2 regions of the Uniformispora flossi genome follow, and region 2 is predicted to be linked to the other one. Evidence: riboswitches for the same ligand, from Rfam matches in the RefSeq annotation. Region 2 holds a riboswitch; the other holds the start of a gene.
The links. A riboswitch is a leader RNA that binds a small molecule or an ion and turns the genes downstream of it on or off. The one in region 2 is predicted to bind glycine.
Positions count from the first base shown of each region.

Region 1 (4,504 bases), on a different contig from region 2:
TCTTCCACCCCGGCCGCTTCGGCAACGCCAAGTGGCTCCCCGGCCAGGATGTGACGCACACCGCGTACGGCCCGGGCTGGGTCCAGGGCAGCGGCGTCGGCCGCGTGACGGTGCGCTTCGAGACACCGGGGTCGCCGCCTGGGCGTGTGCGGACGTTCCCGGTGGACGATCCGGACTTGACGGCATCGGCGCCGCTGCCGCTGGTGGCGGAGGGGGAGGGGGAGCCGCCGACGGCGGAAGGGTGAGCGGTCGCGGCCCGTGCCGGTGCGACGGGGGCAGGGCGCATACCGGCGGGGATGCGGGTGCTTGCCGGGGCGTGACCGGACCCGGCCGGTCGACCGTCGGCGATGCGCGCGATCGACCGGCGCGGCCCCTGACTGCTACTCCTCGACGTCGACCCCGTAGGACCGCGCCAGCGCGATCGCATCGAATTCGTAGCCCTGGCCCTGGGCGCGGAACCGCCATCCGGTGCCGCGCCGGTAGAACTCGCCGAGGAGCAGGACGCGCTCGGTGGTCGCGGCGTCGAGGACCGAGTGCGTGTGCGCGGCCGCCTGGTGCGGGGCCGTCTGGACCTCGATCGCCCCCACCGCGTCGAACGTGCTCCCGCCGTCGAGCACCGCCGCGACGGCGATGCGCGCCACCGCGGGGCCGAGGCGGTCGAGATCGACGGTGATGCCTTGTTCGGCCGGGCCCATGACGTCGAGCGACACGGTGCCGTCGTCGGTCGACAGGTGGTTCCAGAATACGAAGTCGTCGTCGCCGCGGACCTTCTCGTCGGCCCCGAGGACGAACGCGACGACATCCACCTCGCCGTCGCCGCAGTCCCACCGCCACGACGCGTGCAGCGTCCAGACACCGGGGGTGGCACCGCCGGGCAGGTCGTGCGCGCCACCGCGCGGCAGCTCGCGGCAGGCGGCCGGATCGGTCACGCCGTGGGCTTCCGCTTCCGCTTCCGCTTCCGGCGACGCGGACTGGGCCTGCCACGCGTCGACGGCGAGGCACGGAATGCCCAGCGCCGCCGCCCGCGCGGTCCGCGGATCGGCCGCGGCACCCGGCAGGACGAGGACGACGTCGACCGTGGGCGTCAGGTTGACCCGCAGCCGATGCCCGCGCTCCACGACGAGCGCCCGCACCCGGCCGCCCTCGCCGTGCTCGTCGCGCCCGTGCAGGATCAGGACGTTGGCGGGACCGGGGCGCCGCGCGCGAGCGGCGGGCGAAGCGGCGTCGGAGCCCTGCTCGGCGGGCGCCGCCGGCGGGGTGTGCGGGGGAGCGTCGGGCGTGGGGGCGGGCGCGTCCGGTCGCCCACCGGCGGCGCTTCCCGAGCCCTCGGCCGAGCCCTCGACCGAGCCCCTGACCAAGCCCCCGGCCAAGCCCCCGGCCGCCGCGGCGGCGCCGGCGGCGGTCTCGCCCGGTGCGGTCCCGGCGAAAGCCTCTTCGGCAGTGGCTTCCCCGGCAGCCGTGGGCGCGGCCGTGCTCGGCGCCTCCGAGCCGGTGGCCCGTCCCGCACCGTCCGGAACTGCGCCCCCGACCCGTGCGCCTTCGCGCACCCCCGCCAGCATCGCCACGAACGCCGCCTCGTCGACGACCGGAACGCCCCGCTCGCGCGCGGCGCGGTTCTTGCCCGTCCCGGTGTCCGTGTCGTTGGTGACCAGCAGGGACGTTTTTCCGCTGACGCTTCCGGTCACGTGCAGCCCCGCGGCCGTCGCGCGGGCCTCCAGCTCCTCGCGGGGGACCCGCGTGTCGCCGGTGAACGCCACCCGCATGCCCTGCACCAGCACGCCGTCGCGCAGCGGCCCCGGGTTGGCGTACGCGCACGCCGCTTTCGGGGCACGGCGCTGCGCCGGTACGCGTGCCGCGCTCCGCCGGTCGGGTGTCGTCACCGGCAGCGGCAGGTCGCGCCGTGCGGCCTCGTGCAGCGCGGGGCGGAACACCTCGGCGAGCACCCGGGCGTCGTCCTCGGCGTCGTGCGCGCGGAACTGCCGCACTTGGTAGTACGCGGCGAGGCTGGCCAGACGCCAGTCGGGCAGCGGCAGGTCGAGGCGTTTGGCGAGGGTCAGTGTGCACAGCCGGGCCGTGGTCGGCATGTCACGGCCGAGCAGGCCGTATTCGGCGGCGAGCATCTTCCAGTCGAAGGCGGCGTTGTGGGCGACCAGGACGCGGTCTTCGAGGAGTTCGGCGAGGTCGTCGGCGATCGCCGCGAACAGCGGCTGTCCGGTGAGAGCCTCGCGGGTCAGGCCGTGGATGTGGGTCGGGCCCGGGTCGCGTCGCGGGTCGACGAGGGTCGACCAGCGGCCGGTCACCGTGCCGCCGGCGTCGAGCAGCAGGACGGCGACGGATACGACGCGGTCGCGGACGGTCAGGCCGGTCGTCTCGACGTCCACGACGGCGAAGTCACGCGGGTAGGCGGCGGGCCAGGCCGGAGCGGGACCGGCGGGGCTGGAGGGAAGGTCGGCGAGCACGGCCACCCACCGTACCCGCGGGGCTGGACGGGCGGTTGGGAAACCGGGAAACCCGTGGGGGTGGCGGGCCGACCGGTCGCACTACCCGCGTAGACCTCGTTTCCGCAGGTCCCGGGGTGATCTTCCGCCTATCCGTCGGCGGCGCACTGGTAGCGTTGAGGGCGCACCAACAGTCGCGCGGGAGAGTCCCGGACACCGATCCGGGCGCCGAAGGAGCAACCCCTCCCCGGAATCTCTCAGGCACCCGTACCGCGTGGCCATGGGCACTCTGGAAAGCAGTCCCGTTCGGGTTCCGCCGGTTTTCCGGCGGAGTGCGGCCGGGGCTCACCGACGGTGAAAGCCCGTTCCGCGTTTCTGCGGCGCTCGGGTGAAGCTCTCAGGTATCGATGACAGAGGGGGAGGCAGAGAGGTCGCGCGACCCGCGCGGTCTCCTCCGCGACACTGGAGGCCTCCACGTGAGCTCGTCGTCATCGCACCACGCGTCCGGTCCCGGCAGCCTCGCCGCGCTCGAGGCCGCGTCGCCGTTCACCGCCCGGCACATCGGCCCGGATGCCGACGAGCAGGCCAAGATGCTGGCGCACGTCGGCTACGGCTCGCTCGACGAGCTGACCGACGCCGCCGTCCCCGGCGCCATCCGCACCCTTGAGGCGCTCGACCTGCCCGCCGCGGTCTCCGAGGCCGACGTGCACGAGCAGCTCCGCGCCCTCGCGTCGCGCAACACCGTGCTGCGGCCGATGATCGGCCTCGGCTACTACGGCACCCACACGCCGCCGGTCATCACCCGCAACGTGCTGGAGAACCCGGCCTGGTACACGGCCTACACCCCGTACCAGCCGGAGATCTCGCAGGGCCGCCTGGAAGCGCTGCTGAACTTCCAGACGATGGTCGCCGACCTCACCGGCCTCCCGGTCTCGGGCGCGTCGCTGCTCGACGAAGGCACCGCCGCCGCCGAGGCCATGACGCTCGCGCGCCGTGCCGGACGGGCCAAGAGCAACGTGTTCGTCGTGGACGCGGCGTGTCTGCCGCAGACGATCGCCGTGGTGCGGACGCGTGCCGAGGCGCTCGGCATCGACGTCGTCGTCGCGGACACCTCCGCGGGACTGCCCGAGGGCGAGTTCTTCGGTGCGCTGCTCCAGTACCCGGGTGCCGACGGCCGGGTGCGCGACCTCGCGCCACTGATCGCGGACGCGCACGGCCGCGGCGCGCTCGTCGCGGTCGCCGCCGACCTGCTCGCGCTCACCCTGCTCGCCTCGCCCGGCAGCATGGACGCCGACATCGCCGTCGGCACCACGCAGCGGTTCGGGGTGCCGATGGGCTTCGGCGGCCCGCACGCCGGCTACATGGCGGTCCGCGACAAGCTCGCCCGTTCGCTGCCCGGCCGCCTCGTGGGCGTCTCCGTCGACGCCGCGGGCGACCAGGCCTACCGCCTCGCGCTCCAGACCCGCGAGCAGCACATCCGCCGCGAGAAGGCGACCAGCAACATCTGCACCGCGCAGGTGCTGCTCGCCGTCATGGCCGGCATGTACGCCGTCTACCACGGCCCCGAGGGCCTCGCCGCGATCGCCCGCCGCACCCACCGGTACGCGGCGGTGCTGGCCGCCGGGCTGCGCGCGGGCGGGGTCGAGGTCGCGCACGGCGCGTTCTTCGACACCGTGCACGTCCGGGTCCCGGGCCGGGCGGCCGCGGTGCGCGAGTCGGCGCGCGGCGAAGGCGTCAACGTGTACCAGGCCGACGACGACCACGTGTCGATCAGCTGCGACGAGACCACCACCCGCGAGGACCTCGCCGCCGTGTGGCGCGCCTTCGGCGTCGCCGGGCAGGACGTCGCGGCGCTGGACGAGGCCACCCCGGACGCGCTGCCCGAGGGGCTGCTGCGCACCGACGACTACCTGGCCCACCCGGTCTTCCACGCGCACCGCTCGGAGACGGACATGCTGCGCTACCTGCGCAGCCTCGCCGACAAGGACTACGCGCTCGACCGCGGCATGATCCCGCTCGGCTCGTGCACCATGAAGCTCAATGGGACGAGCGAGATGGAGCCGATC
Region 1 is NZ_JBMULZ010000019.1:42,892-47,395, reverse strand. Features, by position in the region: gene ACPA54_RS31460 (DNA polymerase IV) at 1-245, shown strand, start outside; gene ACPA54_RS31455 (DEDDh family exonuclease) at 381-2,459, opposite strand; glycine riboswitch at 2,628-2,721, shown strand; glycine riboswitch at 2,724-2,856, shown strand; gene gcvP (aminomethyl-transferring glycine dehydrogenase) at 2,999-4,504, shown strand, end outside.
Region 1: linked by a shared signal. The riboswitch ahead of gcvP (aminomethyl-transferring glycine dehydrogenase) and the one ahead of gcvT (glycine cleavage system aminomethyltransferase GcvT) in region 2 are both predicted to bind glycine.

Region 2 (4,504 bases):
AGCGCGTCGGACTTCTCCGCCGGGGTGTCCAGGCGCACCTTGATCAGCCAGCCGTCGCCGTACGGGTCGGAGTTGACCAGTTCGGGTTCGTCGACGACCGCCGTGTTGACCTCGACGACCTCGCCGTCGGCGGGGGCGAAGATGTCGCTCACCGACTTCGTCGACTCCAGTTCACCACAGGGCTCGCCCGCGGTGACCCGCGTGCCGACCTCGGGAAGCTGGACGAAGACCACGTCGCCGAGGGCGTTGGCCGCGAACTCCGAGATGCCGATGACGGCCGGGTCGCCGTCCGTCGTCAGCCACTCGTGGTCCTTGCTGTAGAGCAGGTGCTGGGGTGCGCTCACAGGTCCATTCTCCATTCCGGGAGGGCGGCGCCGATCCTCAGGGGATTTCGTGCCGGTTTGCGGGGTTTCGCAGCGGGGGTTCCGCTGGCTCTTGCTGCGGGTCTTGCTGCGGGTCGTGCGCGGGCCGCCGGGACGGGCGGCCCGGGTCAGGCGCGCTTGTAGAACGGCAGGGCGACCACGTCGACGGGCTCGGCGGTGCCGCGGACGTCGACGGCCAGGCGGGTGCCCGGCTCGGTGCGGTCGACGGGCACGTACGCCATCGCGATCGGCGCGCCCAGCGTCGGCGACGGCGCGCCGGAGGTGATCTCGCCGATCGGCTCCTTGGTGTCCGGGTCGAGCACCGCGTATCCGGCGCGCGGCACGCGGCGGCCGACGGCGCGCAGGCCGACGAGGGCCGCGGCCGGGCCGGCCTGCTCGCGCGCGGCGAGCGCGTCGCGGCCGACGAAGTCCTCCGGCTTGTCGAGGCGCACGACGCGGCCGAGGCCGGCTTCGTACGGGGTGCGCGCGGTGGACAGCTCGTGCCCGTACAGCGGCATGCCGGCCTCCAGGCGCAGCGTGTCGCGGCACGACAGGCCCGCGGGGATGAGGCCGTGCGGAACGCCGGCCTCGGCGAGCGCGGTCCACAGGCGCTCGGCGTCGGCGGGGGCACAGAACAGTTCGAAGCCGTCCTCGCCGGTGTAGCCCGTGCGGGCGAGCAGCACGTCCACGCCGGCGACGGTGGCGCGGTCGGCGGCGTAGTACTTGACCGCGTCGAGGTCGAGGCCGGTGAGCGGGGCGAGGATCGCGACGGCGTGCGGGCCCTGCACGGCGAGCAGCGCGTAGTCCTCCGACCGGTCGGCCACGGCGGCGTCGAAGCCGGCCGCGCGGGCGACGAGTTCGGCGGCGACCACGTTGGCGTTGGAGGCGTTGGCGACGACCAGGAACTCCGTGTCGCCGGTGCGGTAGACGATCAGGTCGTCGAGGATGCCGCCGTCGGCGTCGCAGATCATCGTGTAGCGGGCGCGGTCGACGCCGATCTTGGACACGTAGCCGACCAGCGCGTGGTCGAGTGCGCGAGCCGCCTCGGGGCCGGTGACCGCGATCTCGCCCATGTGCGTGAGGTCGAACAGGCCGGCGGCTTCGCGGACCGCCCGGTGCTCGGCCGACTCGCTGCCGTAGCGCAGCGGCATCCGCCACCCGGCGAAGTCGGTCATGGTGGCGCCGAGCGCGTCGTGCACCGCGTCGAGCGGCGTACGGCGCTCGCGGGGTGCCTCGGCGGCGGGGGAGGGGCTGGACGTCATCGGCTGGACTCCTCGCGGGTGGGGCCGGCGGCTGGGGCCGAAGGGAACCTGATCGCCATGATTTCGTGCGGATTGTCGCGATGTCGCGCGCACACGCGCCGGGCAGGCGGTGCGGCGGCGCGCGATCGGCGGCCCGCCGGCACGCAAAGCAGCGCGGCAGCCCGCACGACAGGCGCGACGGCGGGCGGGACAAAAGACGGCGCGAGCGGCGGCGCAGGCGGCGGGCACAACAGGCGGTCCGGCAAGGGGGCTCCCTGGGCGTCGCGCGGCACGCCGGACAAGCCGGGCACGCAGCACGGGGCTGGTGGGTCGCCTCCCCCTCTGTCATGGACCTGAGAGCTTCACGCGCGGGCCCGAGCGGAGTCGGGCGGACCGCGGCTTGCACCGTGGGTGAGCCCCGCCGGGCGTGCGCGGGACTGCTTTCCAGAGTCGCCTCACCCGCACGGTACTTGGGGCCTGAGAGTTTCCGGGGAGGAATTGCTCCTTCGGCGCCCCGGGACGCTCGGCCGGAAGGCCGCGCGGCGTCGGGGGCTCTCCCGCATGGGGTCGAGGGCCGGTGTGAAGTTGTGGGCGCATGCTATCGGTCCCGCCCGGGGATGCCGCGGGCGTGTCGGAGGTTTCTCCGATCGGCACCCGCGGCTTCCGTTGCTAGCGTGGGCGCGACCAGGCCGGATACCGCGGCCGACCGGAGACGCACGCACCGCACAGAGAGGCTTGCCCGTGGCGACCACGCGCACCGCGACCACTGACTGGAAGGGCCCGCTCATCGGCGGCTCGGGGACCGTTTCGCTCGACTCCTCGGGCGTGGGGACCTACGAGGTGTCCTGGCCGTCCCGCGCGGAGGCGGCGAACGGCAAGACCAGCCCCGAGGAACTCATCGCGGCCGCCCACTCGTCCTGCTACTCGATGGCGCTCTCGCACGCCCTCGCGGGCCGCGGGACGCCGCCCGACTCGCTGGAGACCCGGGCGGACGTGACCTTCCAGCCCGGCGAGGGCATCACCGGCATCGTGCTGTCGGTCAAGGCACACGTGCCGGGTATCAGCACCGAGGACTTCGCGGCGGTTGCGGCGGACGCCAAGGAGAACTGCCCGGTGAGCAAGGCGCTCAAGGCCGGCGTGCCGATCTCGCTGCAGGCCGAACTCCTCGGCTGAGCGGCAGACGCACGCGACGGCGGGGACCGGAAGGTCCCCGCCGTTCGCATGTCCGCGGCCGCCGCCCCGCCGCCTCGGCCCCGCCACGCCCTAGGCTGGCCGCAGATCATCAATTGGAGGTGGCCCGGTGGCGTTCCCCGCGAACCATGTCGAGCAGTGCCTGGCCGCGGCCCTGCACGATCCGGCGCGGACCGGCGAGCTGCTGGCGGTGCTCGCGGACGCCGAGGTCTGGGTGCCGCTGCCCGCGGGCGGCAGCCCGCAGGACACCGAACTCACGCTGCCCACCACGGAAATCGACGGCCTGCCGTACGTGCCCGTGTTCAGCTCCGAGGAGCAGCTGCGCCGCGCCGCGGGCCTGATGCCGTTCACCGTCGCCCCGGTCCGCGAGTTCGCCCGCGGCCTGCCGCCGCACGTCGGCATGGCGGTCAACCCGGGCGGCGAGGTCGGCATCCCGATACCGCCGCAGGGCGTCCTGGAGCTGTCCCGCCCGCCGGGCGCCGGGGCGATGGGCGCCCGCGTGACGCTGGCCGAGCCGGAGCCCGCCGAGGAGCCGTACGTCTTCCTCGCCGCGGCCGCCGAGGAGTTCGCCGTGACCCCGGTCGTGCTCACCGCCAGGCGCGCCCTCGGCGTCGTCGAATCCGACGCCCCGTGTCTGTTCGTCGGCGTCGAACTCGACCGCTGGCAGGAGGAGGACCGCCGTGCCACCGTGGCCGCGCTGGAGCGCGCCGTGGCCCGCGCCGGATCCCCGTGGCCGGTCAACCTCGTGCTCATCGATCTCGCCCAAGACCCCATCGGCGACTGGATGCTGGACGCGGTCCGCCCGTTCTACGAACGCCCTTGACGCCTGTCGGCACATACGATGGTTGCCTTCGTCACGCACCGCACGGGGAGGACACCGGTGGCGTTTCCCGCCAACGAGGTCGAGCACGCGATGCGGCAGGTCGCGCCGCAGGGATACGAAGCCTACGAAGTCCTGCTCCAGGCCCTGGACCGGGGCCACGTCTGGATGCTGCTCTGGCAGGGACAGCCCGGCAGCCCGGACGCGCAGTACGGGAACATGGAGGTCCACGGCTCGCACTACGCCCCGGCCTTCACCTCCGAGGAGCAGCTCCGGGAGAGCCGCTGGGACCGCGGGTGGGAGGTGCACGCGGTCAAGGAGATCGGCGCGACGCTGTACCCGGACCGGTGGGGCATCTGGCTCGACCCGCACATGCAGGGCGGCGGGATCGGCATCCCGTTCCTCGACCTGCGGCGCATCGTCACCGGCCTGGACCGCACCCTGCCCGGACCCCTGCGGGTCGGCGAACCCAGCGTGCAGGACCCGGCGTTCTGGTCGATGGTGGCCGCCGAGCTGGCGGGCAGCGGCGTGGTCCGCGCGGCGCACCGCGCCTACGTCGAACCGTCCGTCGGGGCGCCCCGCGTCGTCCTCGGCATCCGCACCGCGGACGCCGACCCGGCGACCACCGACCGCGTCCACGCCGCCGTCGCCCGGGCCTCCGCGGCGATGCCCGGCGGCCCGCTGTCGTGGGTGCCGCTCGACGACCCGTACGACCCGGTCGCGGGCTGGCTCCGCGACCACACGCGGTCGTTCGTCTGAGGCCAACCCGGACGATGGGCCCCGGCCTTCCGGCCGCGCGCCCGGTCTGCCACAGTGCCCGCCATGCATGAGATACGCATGGTGCTGTCGCTCGGGCAGCGCTGGGCCCTGCTGGTCCCGGGCGCGGTGAT
Region 2 is NZ_JBMULZ010000010.1:130,597-135,100, forward strand. Features, by position in the region: gene gcvH (glycine cleavage system protein GcvH) at 1-344, opposite strand, end outside; gene gcvT (glycine cleavage system aminomethyltransferase GcvT) at 491-1,624, opposite strand; glycine riboswitch at 2,058-2,173, opposite strand; gene ACPA54_RS22410 (OsmC family peroxiredoxin) at 2,345-2,776, shown strand; gene ACPA54_RS22415 (enhanced serine sensitivity protein SseB C-terminal domain-containing protein) at 2,904-3,617, shown strand; gene ACPA54_RS22420 (enhanced serine sensitivity protein SseB C-terminal domain-containing protein) at 3,675-4,373, shown strand; gene ACPA54_RS22425 (hypothetical protein) at 4,437-4,504, shown strand, end outside.